Regions from separate parts of the Nonomuraea sp. NPDC049141 genome, predicted to be linked through region 3. Evidence: riboswitches for the same ligand, from Rfam matches in the RefSeq annotation. Region 3 holds a riboswitch; each other region holds the start of a gene.
The links. Region 3 has a riboswitch for S-adenosylmethionine ahead of AB0B91_RS40520 (GNAT family protein). Riboswitches for the same ligand answer to the same signal wherever they lie in the genome.

Region 1 (4,828 bases), on a different contig from region 3:
CGGCCAGGACCACGCCCAGCTCGTTGGCGAACCCCGCCAGCCAGTCGTGCCGGTTGGCCAGCATGATGATCTGCCGGAAGTCGCGGACCTCGAACAGCTTCTCCGCGCCCCGGTGCATGTAGCCGATGATCGGCTCGGCCGTGGCGATGCGCTCGCCGTCGAGGGTGAGCCGCAGCCTGAGCACGCCGTGCGTCGACGGGTGCTGAGGGCCGATATTGAGGATCATGTCCTCGGTGGCCAGCTCTTTCGCCCCGACGCCGATCCCGACCACGCGTTCCGTCATATGGCAATGCTGCCACCAGCAGTGGTGGTGATCCAGCACAGGACAGGGTCAAGGAACGTTATGCCGGCGCATCCTGCCTACCTGACAGGGGAGGAATACCGGGAACGGGGGGAGTTATACCGTGCAAAGAATTGGCTTTGATCTGGCCGCCCTGATCGCGCGAGTGGCGATCGGTGTGATCTTCGTGACCCACGGGTGGCAGAAGTTGCAGGGCGGGGTGCCGGCCACGGCCGCCGCCTTCGCTCAGATCGGCGTGCCGCTGCCGCAGCTCTCGGCCTTGTTCGCCATCGTCGTGGAGAGCGTCGGAGGGGCGCTGCTGATCATCGGCCTGCTGGTCCGGCTGGCGGCCCTCGGGCTGCTGATCGACATGCTGGGCGCGATCATGTTCGTCCACGGTGGGCACGGCGTCATGGTGCAGAACGGCGGCTGGGAGCTCGCCGGTTCGCTGGGCGTGGTCTGCCTGCTGCTCGTGGCGCTGGGCGGTGGCCGGATCGGGATCGACGGCATCCTGCACAGTACGTACCGGCGGCGCGCCGAGCGCCGCGCGGCCGAGCAGGATCTCGCCGGTCACGCCCCGGCCACCTCCATCAGACCGGAGGCGGACACCACCAGACCCATGTCCACGCGCCCCACCGGGTACTTCGATGAGACCGTCGCCGACGAGCCATCGCGCAGACGCCCACCGCCCGGCTGACCTCAGCGGGCGGCGAGGTCCCGGAGTGCGTCGACGAGGCGGTCCACGTGCTCCTCCGTGGTGCCGATGCCGATCGAGGCACGCACCGCGGAGGCCGTGTCGTCCTCGCAGCCGCCGTCCGCGGTGCCGAGCAGGTGCCGGACGAAGGGGTGCGCGCAGAACTTGCCGTCACGCACGCCGATGCCGTACTCGCCGGACAGCACCTCGGCCACCTCGCGCGCCGAGTGCCCGTCCACGACGAACGAGACGATGCCCACGCGCGGCTGGTCCGGCCCCCACAGCGACAGCTCGCGCACGCCCTCGATCGTGGCCAGCCCGGACCGGAGCCGGGCGATCAGCCGCTCCTCCTCGCGCACCAGCTCGGTCCAGCCGGTCGCGCTGAGCGCGTCACAGGCGGCGGCCAAGGCGATGGCACCCAGCACGTTAGGGGTGCCCGCCTCGTGCCGCGGCTCGGCATCGTCATGCCACTCGATACCTTCCTGGACGTCACCTTCCTGGACGTCAGCGGCGACCGAACGCACCGCGCCACCGCCCTTCAGGTACGGCTCGCCGGACGAGAGCCAGTCACGGCGGCCGACCAGCACCCCGGCGCCGAAGGGGGCGTAGAGCTTGTGGCCGGAGAAGGCGACGTAGTCGAGGTCGAGCGCGGTCAGGTTGAGCCGCCGGTGCGGCACCAGCTGGGCGGCGTCCACCAGGATCCGGGCCCCGTGGCGGTGCGCGATGTGCGCCAGGGCGGCGATCGGCCAGAGCTCGCCGGTGACGTTCGAGGCTGCGGTGACGACCAGCAGCTTGGGGCCGTCGATCCCGGCCAGCGCCTCGTCGGCCACGCGGACCGCCTCACCGGGGAAGGCGGGCGGCGCCAGCCGTACGGACCGCTTCCAGGGCAGGAGCGAGGCGTGGTGCTCGGTGTCGAAGACGACCGCGGTCGTGCCCTCGGGCAGGCAGCGGGCCAGCAGGTTCGTGGCGTCGGTGGTGTTGCGGGTGAAGATCACGGCATCGTCGGGGCGGGCGCCGACGAAGGCCCTGACCGTGTGGCGGGCCTGCTCGTAGCGGGCCGTGGTGAGCTGGGAGGCGTACCCCGCGCCGCGGTGCACGCTGGAGTAGGCCGGGAGCGCGGCGGTGACGGCGGCGCTGACCGGCTCCAGACAGGGGGCGCTCGCCGCGTAGTCGAGGTTCGCGTACGTCACGAGCCGGCCGCCCTTGACCGGGACCTCCAGATCCGTGCCGAGCACGGCGGGGATCGGACGGCTGTGCCCGACCGGCGTCTCGGTGGCCTGGGCGGGCAGGGAGCTGAAAATCGTCAAAGTGGACATGGCGCACCTCCTGGGGACATCGGACCCCTGGAGCACCCAGCAAGCCCGCGCTTGCCCGCCACACCTCGTGACGGACCAGGTCTTCACCCGGGGCACCCCGCCGCGGACGCGAGGGTTGCCGGCCAGCAAGCCGGGGCTGTGCGCTGGCACTCATGACCTACACCCCGCACTATAACCGACACTCGGCCATCAATCACAACGGTGAACTTCTGCGGCCCTTGCCTCGTTGGAACCTGAAACCCCTGCCGTGAGGAGTACTAATGCTGGACTGGGTGACCGACCCTCAGATCTGGATCGGGTTTTTCACCCTGGTCGCGCTGGAGATCGTGCTCGGTATCGACAACATCATCTTCATCTCCATCCTGGCCGGGAAGCTGCCGCCGGAGCAGCGTGACAGGGCCCGCGTCATGGGTCTGGGCGCGGCTCTGATCAGCCGGTTGCTCCTGCTGCTCGCGTTGTCGTGGGTGGTGCGGCTGACCGCGCCGCTGTTCGAGGTCTTCGGCCACGAGATATCGGGGCGCGACCTGATCCTGCTGCTGGGCGGTCTGTTCCTGCTGGCCAAGAGCGTCACCGAGATCGGGCACAGCATGGAGCTGAAGGAGGAGGACGGCAAGACGCGGGCCGTCACGTCGTTCGCCTCGGTGATCGCGCAGATCATGGTGCTGGACGTGGTGTTCTCGCTCGACTCGGTGATCACCGCCGTGGGCATGGTGGACGAGCTCGGCGTGATGATCGCCGCGGTGATCGTGGCGGTGCTGGTCATGCTGTTCGCATCGGGGCCGATCAGCAGGTTCGTGGACAAGCATCCGAGCATCAAGATGCTGGCTCTGGCGTTCCTGGTGCTGATCGGGGTGGTGCTCATCGCCGAGGGGCTCGGCCAGCACATCTCGAAGGGCTACATCTACTTCGCGATGGCATTCTCGGTCATCGTGGAGCTGCTCAACATCCGGATGCGCAGCAGGCATGCCAAGCAAGCATCCTCATAAGATGAAATAGTGCGCTTCGACCCCTGGAATCCGGATTTTGTCGCCTATCCGTACGGCGCCTACGCGGCGCTGAGGCATGACGCGCCCGTCAGCTACTTCGAGCCGACGGGTCAGTGGCTGGTCTCCCGGCACGCGGACGTGAACGCGCTGCTCAGAGACCGTCGCCTGGGCCGCTCCTACCTGCACGTGGCCACGCACGAGGAGTTCGGCCGACCGGCCGAGCCGGAGTTCCAGGAGCCGTTCTGGCGGGTGACCAGGGCGGGCATGCTCGACGTCGAGCCGCCGGTGCACACCAGGCTGCGCCGGCTGGTCTCCAAGGCGTTCACGCCGCGCATGGTCGAGTCGCTGCGTCCCCGGGTCAGGTCGATCGCGGAGGGGCTGGTCGCCGCGTACGTCGAGAAGGGCGGCGGCGACCTGATCGCCGAGGTGGCCGAGCCGCTGCCGGTGACCGTCATCGCGGAGATGCTCGGCGTGCCCGAGGCGGACCGGCACCTGCTGCGCCCCTGGTCGGCCGACATCTGCCGCATGTACGAGCTGAACCCGAGCCTGGAGTCGCAGCACCTGGCCGCCAAGGCGGCGTCGGAGTTCGCCGGCTACCTCGCGGACCTGGCGCGCGAGCGCGCCGTGCGACCGGGCGACGACCTGATCAGCGCGCTCGCGGCGATCGACGAGCTCACCGAGGACGAGCTGGTCGGCACGTGTGTGCTGCTGCTCAACGCCGGCCACGAGGCGACCGTGAACGTGACCGGCAACGGCTGGTGGTCCCTGTTCCGCAACCCCGCCGAGCTGGCCCGGCTGCGCGCGGACCGGAGCCTGCTGCCCACGGCCGTCGAGGAGCTGATGCGCTGGGACACCCCGCTGCAGATGTTCGAGCGGTGGGTGCTGGAGGACATCGAGGTGCACGGGGTCGAGATCCCGCGCGGGGCCGAGGTGGCGCTGCTGTTCGGCTCGGCCAACCGGGACGAGACGGTGTTCGACGACCCGGACCGGCTCGACGTCGGGCGGCCGGACAACCCGCACATCTCCTTCGGGGCCGGGATCCACTTCTGCCTCGGCGCGCCATTGGCCCGCCTGGAGCTGATCGAGTCGTTCGGCGCCCTGCTGGAGCGGGCGCCGAAGCTGGAGCTCGTCACCGAGCCGGAGTGGAAGCCCGGCTACGTCATCCGCGGCCTGCAGTCCCTCGACCTCACAACCGGCTAGCCGCGCTTTCGCACAGACCGCTCCGTTTCCGACCCCGCGAACAACCGCCCCCCACTCCCCAGGCGAAAGTATGGCGAAAGGACCCCAGCCGCCCCGCTCCTCAGGCCGAAGCACGGCGGAAGGACCCCAGCCGCCCCCGCTCCCCAGAAGGACCCCAGCCGAAGTACTGCGGGAACAAGGGGTAGTCGTGATGACGCGCCGAATACCAGGGTCAGCGGTCCTGGGTGAGCCAGCCGAAGCCGCCGAGACCCTTCGCGTCGATCAGCTCCCCCTCCTCCGAGGCACGGGCCAGAGCCCGCAGATAGCCCGGCGGATCGAGGTGGGCGAGGTCGATGGGCGGACGCGTGCCGGT
Region 2 (4,828 bases), on a different contig from region 3:
GGCAGACCCCATCGTCCCGATCCAGTGCTGGCACTCTCGAACAGAGAGTGCCAACGAACTGTTTAGCACTCTACCCTGCCGAGTGCAAGCCGAGACACCAGCATGCCCAGGTCAGTCAGTACGGCGGGCCCGTCATGGACCCGCCGCAACCGAGTCGACGAAGCAGGAGTGGCGGTTTCGCCCGGACTGCGGAGCCGTGCGACCTGCCGGTACTTGCCAACTTCGTGATTCAGACCGCTCGCACGGCCTCCGCTTGGGGGCCCTTCTGGCCCTGGGTGATCTCGAACTCGACGCGCTGGCCTTGTTCGAGGGAGCGATAGCCGTCCATCATGATCGCTGAGTAATGGACGAATACATCTTTACCACCGTCTACCGCGATGAAGCCGTAGCCCTTGTCCGCGTTGAACCACTTGACGGTGCCCTGCGCCACTTCCGACTCCTCTTACTGGGCTCATAGATCCCGCCCATTCCAACGCGAGACCCTCAATCGCCCGACTTATGGAGATATCACCAGGCGATCGCCCTCGACCATACCTGTGGCACAGCGTTTGGCAACAGAGTCAATCTACAAATTACGCATTTCATCCGTGAGTGAGTAGTTCAACATTGAATTGTCGGAAAAAACAGAAGGCGCCCCAGATGGGAGCGCCTTCTGACGTGAGCGAGTGGTCACCCTCCGGCGACCGCCGGGATGATGGAGATCTGCGTGCCTTCGGGGGCTGCCGTGTCAAGACCATCGGCAAAACGGACATCCTCTTCGCCAACGTAAACGTTGACAAAACGACGAATCTTGCCCGATTCATCCAGAATTCTCGCGCCGATCCCCGGGTAGTCGGAGTCGAGCTTCGCCAGCACGTCGCGGAGAGTCGCACCCTCCCCGCTCACCTCCGCGTTACCCCCGGTGTAGGTGCGCAGAATGGTGGGAATCCGCACAGAAACGCTCATGATTAACTCGCCTTTCCTGGTTGTCAGACAGCCGCGCGGAACGCGTCGAGAGAGGGCCGGATCACTGCCGTGGGCTCGGCGTCGTCGGCGACGGCGTCGAGCGTCTTGAGCCCGTCGCCGGTGTTGAGCACCACGGTCTCCGCCTCCGGGTCGAGCTGCCCGGTCTCGACGAGCTTCTTCAGCACTCCCACGGTGACGCCACCGGCCGTCTCGGCGAAGATGCCCTCCGTCGAGGCCAGCAGCTTGATGGCGGCGACGATCTCGGGGTCCGTGACGTCCTCCACCGACCCGCCCGTGCGGCGGGCGATGTCGAGCACGTACGGGCCGTCGGCGGGGTTGCCGATGGCCAGCGACTTGGCGATGGTGTCGGGCTTGACCGGCTGGACCACGTCGAGGCCGGCCTTGTAGGCGGTCGACACGGGCGAGCAGCCGTTGGCCTGCGCGGCGAAGATCTTGTACGGGGTGTCCTCGACCAGGCCGAGTGCGACCAGCTCCTTGAAGCCCTTGTCGATCTTCGTGAGCTGGGAGCCGGAGGCCACCGGGATGATGATCTGCTCGGGCAGGCGCCAGCCGAGCTGCTCGGCGATCTCGTAGGCGAGCGTCTTGGAGCCCTCGGCGTAGTAGGGCCGCAGGTTGACGTTGACGAAGCCCCACTTGTCGCCCAGCGGGTCGCCGATGAGCTCGGAGCAGAACCGGTTGACCTCGTCGTAGGAGCCGTCGATGGCGACCAGCTTGCCGCCGAACACCCGGGCCATGGCGATCTTGGCCTGCTCCAGCCCGGCGGGGATGAACACGCAGGCGTCGAGCCCGGCCCTGGCGGCGGCGGCCGTGACCGCGCCCGCGAGGTTGCCGGTGGAGGAGCACGACAGGGTGTGGAAGCCGAAGTTACGGGCCGCCTCGACGGCGATGGCCACCACCCGGTCCTTGAAGGAGTGGGTGGGGTTGCCCGAGTCGTCCTTGACGTACAGGGACTTGATGCCCAGCGCCCGGCCGAGATTGCCGGCCTTGACGAGCTTGGTCCAGCCGGGGTTCATGTTCGGCTTGGTGGCGACGTCCACGGGGACGGGGAGGAGTGAGCGGTAGCGCCAGATGTTGGCGGGGCCGGACTCGATGTCCTTCCGGGTGACGTCACCGAAGGAGTAGGCCGCTTCGAGCGGCCCGAAACACTCCAGACAGGCGAAACTTGGGCCGAGGTCGTAGCGGGCGCCGCACTCGCGGCAGGAGAGGGCTACGGCGGGTCCGAAATCGTGCGACATGAAGCGAGGCCTTCCCTCATCTTCGCCTGCGGCCACCTTGACCGCAGACCGGAATTGGCACCTGTCCCGGTCGGCCTCGCCAGGTCGCGAGTCTGAATCCGGGAGGGTTGCCGGGGCTTCGCAGGGCCGGTCCCTCCACCCCTCTGGATGAGCAATATTCAGTTGTTTGCTCTGACTGTACCTGGCCAGGCCCGTCAAGCGACCGTCCGTCTCAGGAAGCGAGACGTACGATCTCAGCGATAGTCGTCGCCCAGCACTCCCTGAACATACTTGCGCGCCTGGTGGATGCGTGACTTGGCGGTGCCGAGCGGGATGCCGAGCTGCTCGGCGACCTCGTTGTAGTCGAGCTGCACGATGTCACGCAGCACCAGCGCCTGGGCCAGGTCGGGCTTGTCGGCCTCCAGTGCCTCCATCGCGTCGAGCAGGTCGAGCCGCGACCCGGCGATCACACTGACCCGCCGCGCGTCGGGCTTCTGCATGGGCAACTCGTCGGAGGTCTGCTCGGCCGAGCGGCGCTTCAGCGTGCGGTACGTCGTACGCGCGCAGTTGGCCGTCACGATGTGCAGCCAGGTGCTGAACCTGGCCCGTCCCTCGAAGCGCCCGATGTTGCGCGCAACGGCGAGCAGGGTGTCCTGCGACGCCTCCTCCGCATCCTGGTGGTAGGGGAGGATTCGGGCGCAGTGCCGCATCACGTCCGGCTCGATCCGCTTCAGGAGCTCACCGAGTGCGCGATGATCTCCGGCAGCGGCGGAGCGGGCCAGTTCCTCGGTTAGCTCATCAAGCGCCATAGCTGGGATCCTATGGTCGGAGGGAACTTTAATGAACAGCGTCCTTGTCGCCTCTAACAGAGGACCCGTCTCGTTCACCGTCTCCGACGACGGTGTGCTGACCATGAAGCGCGGTGGTGGCGGGCTGGTGTCCGGGCTCTCCGGGGTCATGAAGGACGACGGCGTGCTGTGGATCTGCGCCGCCCTGTCCGACGGCGACCGGGGCGCCGTACGCCAGGCGCCCGGCGGCCGGCTCGACCAGGCCGGCTACGACACGGGCGCGCTGCGGATGCTGGACATCCCGCCGGCCACCTTCCACCGCGCCTACAACGCCGTGGCCAACTCCACCCTGTGGTTCGTCAACCACCTGCTCTACGACATCCCCAACGCGCCGCTGTTCGGCACCAGGTTCCAGCGGGAGTGGGAGTCCTACCGCGACTACAACGGCGCCTTCGCGCTGGCTCTGGCCGAGGAGGCCGGGCACGGGGCCCGCGTGATGGTCCAGGACTACCACCTCACGCTGACCCCGGCGATGCTCCGCGCCGAGCGGCCGGACCTGCGCATCGCGCACTTCAGCCACACGCCGTGGGCGCCGCCCGAATACTTCTCGCTGCTGCCCGACGACGTCGCCCGCGAGGTCCTGGAGGGCATCCTGGGCGCCGACCACGCCGGGTTCCTCACCGAACGCTGGGCGGGCGCGTTCATGGACTGCTGCCGGGCTCTGCTGGGCGCCGAGGTGGATCTGACCGGCCGTACGGTCACGCACGAGGGCAGGACCACCCACATCGGCGTGCACGGCCTCGGTGTGGACGGCGCGGCGCTGTGGGAACGAGCCCACGAGCCCGACGTCGAGTCCAACATGGCCGCGCTCAGGGAGCAGGTCGGCGACCGCCGGCTGATCGTCCGCATCGACCGCACCGAGCTGTCCAAGAACATCGTCCGCGGGCTGGTGGCCTACCGGGAGTTCCTGCACGCGCATCCGGAGTGGCACGGCCGGGTGGTGCACCTGGCGTTCGCCTATCCCAGCCGGCACGACCTGCCCGAATACCGCGAATACACCGCCTCGGTGCAGCGCTGCGCCCAGGAGATCGAGGACGAGTTCGGCACCGAGGACTGGGAGCCGCTGATACTCAACGTCAACGACGACTACCCGCGCTCGCTGGCCGCCTACCGGCTGGCCGACGTGCTGCTGGTCAACCCGATCCGCGACGGCATGAACCTGGTGGCCAAGGAGGGCCCGATCCTGTCGCCGCGGGCCGCACTGGTGCTGTCGCGCGAGGCGGGCGCGGCGGCCGAACTGGGCGCGCACGCGCTCCTGGTCAACCCCTACGACGTGACCGGCACCGCCGTCGCGCTGCACGACGCGCTGGTCATGCCCGAGGAGGAGCGCACGCGCCGCCGCGAACTGCTGGAGGTCGCGGCCACCGCGCTCCCGCCGCAGAAGTGGTTCGCCGCCCAGCTGGACGCGCTGGCCTAGGATGTCGTCGATCTCAGAGCGCGTCCGCCTGGTCAGGGACCGGCCGACCTGGCTGATCTACCTGCAGCTGGGCACGTTCGCCACGTTCATCTACGGCCTGAGCGGCGCCCTGCCGCTCCTGCGCCTCGACCAGCGGACCTCCGGCATGGTCGCCGGCCTGCACGGCACCGCGATGGCCGTGGGCACGATCCTCGCCGGCCTCTCCCTCACCTTCCTCACCAGGCGCTACGGCAGGCGGGTCACCACCTGGGTCGGCCTCGCCGGGATGAACGCGGGCGTGCTCCTGGTCGTACTCACCTCCGCGCTGCCTTTGACGCTGCTCGGCTACGGCGTGGCCGGCGGCTTCGGCTCGGTCGCCCTCTACACCGCCATGGCCGCGCTCA
Region 3 (4,828 bases):
CCGTTGCGGGCCGTCTTCAGCCCCGACGGCAGGACGATCGCGCTCGTCCTCGGCCCGGACGGGCAGACCCTGAAGTACTGGCTCACCGTGCTCGACGCGGCCACCGGCCGGGTTCTGCACGACAGCCCCACCACCAGCGACGGCGGCCCGTACCTGCCCGACGGCAAGAGGCTCGCCACCGGCTCCGGCAGGTTCATGGACGTGGCTACCGGCAAGCTGGTCGGGGAGGGCTATGACACGTCCACCTCCGGCGGGGACGGTGTCGCCCTGAGCAGCCGTGGTCTCATGGCCATCGCCTACGACGAGACGGGACGCGTCTCGCTCTGGGATCCCTCCGGGCCGACGGCATTGCGTCCCATGCTGCCGAAAGCGGCGGGTCCCGCGAGCGTCCTGGCCTTCTCACCGAGCGGGGACGTGCTCGCGGCGGCCAGCGGTGGCGTACTCCAGCTCTGGGACCCCGTCAACAGGCGGCGGCTCGGCGGCGACTTCGACCCCGCGACGATCCAGAATGTCGACTCGCTGACCTTCAGTGCCGACGGCGGCACGCTGTACTACTCGGCCGACGGCGACATCCTGGAGATCCCCGTCGGAGCCGAACGGGTCGCCGCGCTGGTGTGCGGGCGCGCGGGCCGCCGGCTCACCGAAGCGGAGTGGAGCCACTACCTGGGCGACGTCGCGTACCGGGAGATCTGCCCGAAGTCGGCCCTGACGGTTGTCACCCGTCCAGGCTGACAGTCGCTGCCGGCTCGTGACAGCGCGCGGTCAGCCCGGTCTCAGTGGTGGTGGGCATCGTCGTCTTCATCGAGAACGGAACACCGGGACGAGGAGAACACCCACCATGATCACATTCGCCGCGGCACTGCAACTGCTCATCGCGCTTGCCTTCCTGAGCATCCCGCTGGTGCGCCACCGCTACGGGGGCAGTGCGAAAGCGAACGCGGAGGCGGAACTGACCCGTCAGGGAGTGCCCAGCTCCGTCCTGGAGGAGAACAAGCTCAGCTTCGACGCCAGTGGCCACGAAACGGTCGTCCCCGTGACGGTCGCCCTGGTCATGACGGTGCTGGCCGTGCTCAACCTGTCCGGGAGCGACTGGGGGCAGACCCTTTCCTGGGTCTTCCAGCCGATCGTTCTCGCCGGCAACTTCCTCATCCTGTACAGCAACCTGACCGCCGCCAAGTCGGTGAAGGCCGCCTTCGACCGTAAGGGTGACCCGATGCTTCAGCGCATCGACGTGCGGGCCCTGCTCAAGGCTGCCGAGGGCGGGTTTCCCACCTGGGTCATGCCCATCCTCCAGAACATTCGGCACGCCGTGGTGATGGGTGGGTCGGCCCTCGTTCTGGTAGCGATGATCATCGCGTGATGCACGGGGACTACCCGGCGCTCACGGTGGTGAGGCGAGTGTGCAGCGCCGACTTGACGGCCGGCCATTCGGCGGCGACCACGGAGAACATGGCCGAGTCTCGCAGCTTCCCCGCTTCGCCGGGCGCCCAGGACGGCGACCAGCTACGCAACACCCCCTCGAAGCGCGCGCCGAGGCGCTCGATGGCCCGACGTGACCTCTCGTTGCGCGCGTCGGTCTTGAGGTCGACGCGCGTGACGCCCAGCGTCTCGAACGCATGGGTGAAGAGGAGGAGCTTCGCCTCCAGGTTGATCCCGGCGCCCTGCGCCGATGCCGCGAGCCAGGTCCAACCGACCTCGATGGCGCACAGGTCTTGCCGGTCCGGCCAGGTCCGGGGATCCCAGAACGCGGTGCATCCCACCGCCATCCCGTCCCGCACCCGAACCTGCGCGAACGGCGTCAACCCGTCGGCCACCCGAGCGAACTGGGCCGCCAGATAATCCTCGATCTCGGTGGCCCGGGGAACCAAGGTGAAACCGTAGGAGGAACGATCCTCCTCTGCCGCCCGCGCCAGATCCGGCGCGTGCCTCATCGCCAGCGGCTCCAGCCGAACGGACGATCCGTGGAGCACAGGAACATCGAGCCGGAGGCTCATGGGACTCTCCTCATCGTTCCTGGCGTTGGCACCTTGCCCTCGGGCAGGTTGCCGGACCGTCATCGGGCCAGGCCCCTCGGATCCTCTGGATGATCTCGGTGGAGAGAGATCCTGCCCCAGTGTGGAGGGCGACGTCAAACGTCAACGCGATCTACTGGTAGGTCTGCGGATCCACGCTGCGCCACTTGCCGTCGCCGTCGGCGTTGGCTACTCCGCCGATATACATCTTCTGGTAGGAGGCATAGTCGGTGTTGCGGGCGCTGACTTTGAACGGCTTGCCGTGGTCGTCGATGCGCTGATTGATCAGTTTGCCGTTGCTGAGCACATCGAGCGCGATCGAGAACTCGCAGTAATGCTTCTGTGTTGCCGCGGTCACTTGAAAAGTGATCTCTTCATCGCGTTTGAGGGAGATCGTCTTCTCGCGGAAGTAATCTCCACCCCATTCTGTGTCGTTGACCAGTGTCTTGCCTCGGGGGTCGGTTTCATCGAGGTCGAGGCCGATTTTTATGCTGTCCTCGCTGCCCGCGCTCGGGCTCTCGAACAATGTGCCGGTGAGCGGTGGGCCGCAGCGCGGGACCGCCTTCATTCCGACGATGCGCACGGGCCGATCTGCGTTTCCGTGAACGACGATCTTGAAGTCGGTGCTGTACGGGTCGACGCCACCTTGTTGCCGAAACCATCTGTGCTGTGCATCTGAATATTCCGGCAGGGCATTGATCTGGGCAAGTTGATCACCTGAGAGGGTCACTGCCTCGGGAAAGATCCAGGTGTTATGCAGGTCCGAATGTTCCACTTGGACGAGATCGACTGACAGTGGCGGCCCCGCGGGGCGTGTAGGGGTCGGTGAGGGCGTGCGAGGCTCCGGTGTGGCGCTCGGGCGGGGCGACGGGGTGAACGGCTGTTGTATCGCCCAGATCAGCACGCCGACAAGCACCGGGGTGGCAATGGCGGTTCCGGCCCATTTCACGGCGGGCCGATTCCACCAACGCCGCCGCTTAACAGGATGTCTGATTCGTGGGTATTTCGAATGGTTTTCCATCTGAGCACCGGCTCTCATTGGGATTCCGGGTCCATATTGAGTGCCGCCTTGCTCGTATGCAATCGGATTCGACAAGCCGCCTCCGCTGATGTCCATCGTCATACGTACCTGCCCATGGCGACGGCCTTCTACCTGCGGGTGTTTACGGGCCGTCCCACTTACCGCAGACTCCACCATGAGGTTCTAGAGGGGGCGTGACTGGTTGGCGGGTGACATGGCGCGTCCGGCGGCACACAAGGCGAACTCTCCCCTGGAGCCGGAACCGATATGGGGGCAGCTCGGCTACGTCAGGTATGTGTCCAGGGGCGGCTATGGCCCGGATGCCATCGAAACGCCGACCGCGATGCCGATGCTCCTCGCACCGCTGGCGCAGGATCCTGAATTCACGCATCAGGGCGTGTCACAGTGCGGCCGTTGTGGCGTCCTGGTCACAGTAAAGAAGCGGCGTACTCCTTCCAAGCGTTCGCGCCTCGCGGCGAAGAAGTATTGGGTCGCCGGTTTTTCGAGCGGCCTGTTGCTCTCGATCATGGGAGTCATAGTGTTCTTCGCGCAGATGCGGGGCGCGACGGACGGGACGCCCGGCATGCTGACAACGGCGTTCACCCTATCGGGGCTGGTTTTCCTTTGGCTGCTGACCGGCGTCGTTGGCGAAATAGTAAGAGATTGGGGTTTTGTCTGCGAAGCAGGAAAATCGGGAGGCGTCGAAATCGATTGCACTCATGTCGCAAAGATCGTGAAAGCCCCTAAGGTCGGCTCCTGACGGGAGTAGCTGGACCGCTCCGGCGCCAGGTCAGGGCCGCCGCGGCGGCGAAGGCCAGGGCCGCGCAGCCGATCTGGGCGAAGGCTGTCGGGGTGGATACGTACGGAAGGTCGCCGAGGTTGCCGAGGACGGCCACCGGTAGGAACAGCAGCAGCGCCGCCCGTCGCCCCACGACCGATCGGCACGCGTATCCGGCCGCCAGCGCCACCACGACGAGCCAGGGCACGGGCTTCCAGGTCATGATGTCGTGGTAGATCATCACGTTCACCCAGCGCATGACGGCCTTGCCGGCGGTCAGCCCTGCCAGCGCGAGCGGCCCCCACAGCAGGAAGGCGCGCCAGGGGATGAACGTGATCGCACGGTGCGCCGCGGGGATGAAGGCGATGACGACCGCGGACACCTCGGCCAGCAAGACGGGGCCGGGGCTCGGGAACATCAGTGCGTCCTGCTCCAGCAGGTACGGGTGACCGGCCTTATAGAGATAAAGCGCGAACGCGACTGCGCCCAACATGGCGATCCACCGGCGACCGAACAGCACGGCCAGCACGGGCAGCGCCGCGACGACGGCCGTCTCGGGGACGAACGGGATCCAGGTCGGCTGTCGCAGCACGCCGGCGAGGCCGCGGTTGTGCAGGGCCTCGGCAGCCACCACGAACTCGGTCGCCAGCACGCTGGCCAGCATCAGGAACGGCCACAGCGCCAGGGCTAGGGCCAGCCCGTCCCGCCAGGCGGGCGCGGAGACCGGGCCGAAGGCCCGCCGCCCGTGTACGCGCAGCGCGCCCCACAGCAGGTCGGCCATGTCGGCCGGATCCGGGCGGGTTTGGCCCGGCCGCGCCCCGGCCAGCAGCACGCTGATCATCTCTTCCTCGTGCCGGGCTCGGTGGTCGCGTGGGTAGCAGGCCAGGAGGCGGCGGTAGCGGGCTTCCAACGGGCTCATACCGTGCCCCCCGCGCCGGCGGCGCGCAGGCGCGTGGTGGCCGCTCGCGCGTGCCGGCGCATCCGCTCGGCCTCCGCCGCCAGCCTGGCCGCGCCGTC

Region 1: linked by a shared signal. The riboswitch ahead of AB0B91_RS18465 (aminotransferase class V-fold PLP-dependent enzyme) and the one ahead of AB0B91_RS40520 (GNAT family protein) in region 3 are both predicted to bind S-adenosylmethionine.
Region 2: linked by a shared signal. The riboswitch ahead of thrC (threonine synthase) and the one ahead of AB0B91_RS40520 (GNAT family protein) in region 3 are both predicted to bind S-adenosylmethionine.

The regions. Positions count from the first base shown of each region.
Region 1 is NZ_JBEZDR010000005.1:507,195-512,022, reverse strand. It holds gene AB0B91_RS18475 (NADH-quinone oxidoreductase subunit D) at 1-283, opposite strand, end outside; gene AB0B91_RS18470 (DoxX family protein) at 405-977, shown strand; gene AB0B91_RS18465 (aminotransferase class V-fold PLP-dependent enzyme) at 980-2,290, opposite strand; SAM riboswitch class IV at 2,333-2,448, opposite strand; gene AB0B91_RS18460 (TerC family protein) at 2,551-3,276, shown strand; gene AB0B91_RS18455 (cytochrome P450) at 3,286-4,476, shown strand; gene AB0B91_RS18450 (SAM-dependent methyltransferase) at 4,688-4,828, opposite strand, start outside.
Region 2 is NZ_JBEZDR010000032.1:33,391-38,218, reverse strand. It holds gene AB0B91_RS57305 (cold-shock protein) at 230-430, opposite strand; gene AB0B91_RS57300 (MoaD/ThiS family protein) at 670-945, opposite strand; gene thrC (threonine synthase) at 969-2,201, opposite strand; SAM riboswitch class I at 2,215-2,355, opposite strand; gene AB0B91_RS57290 (RNA polymerase sigma factor) at 2,435-2,989, opposite strand; gene AB0B91_RS57285 (trehalose-6-phosphate synthase) at 3,021-4,445, shown strand; gene AB0B91_RS57280 (MFS transporter) at 4,447-4,828, shown strand, end outside.
Region 3 is NZ_JBEZDR010000016.1:109,139-113,966, reverse strand. It holds gene AB0B91_RS40530 (WD40 repeat domain-containing serine/threonine protein kinase) at 1-732, shown strand, start outside; gene AB0B91_RS40525 (hypothetical protein) at 839-1,360, shown strand; gene AB0B91_RS40520 (GNAT family protein) at 1,371-1,994, opposite strand; SAM riboswitch class I at 2,002-2,090, opposite strand; gene AB0B91_RS40515 (hypothetical protein) at 2,146-3,135, opposite strand; gene AB0B91_RS40510 (hypothetical protein) at 3,248-3,793, shown strand; gene AB0B91_RS40505 (hypothetical protein) at 3,777-4,730, opposite strand; gene AB0B91_RS40500 (helix-turn-helix transcriptional regulator) at 4,727-4,828, opposite strand, start outside.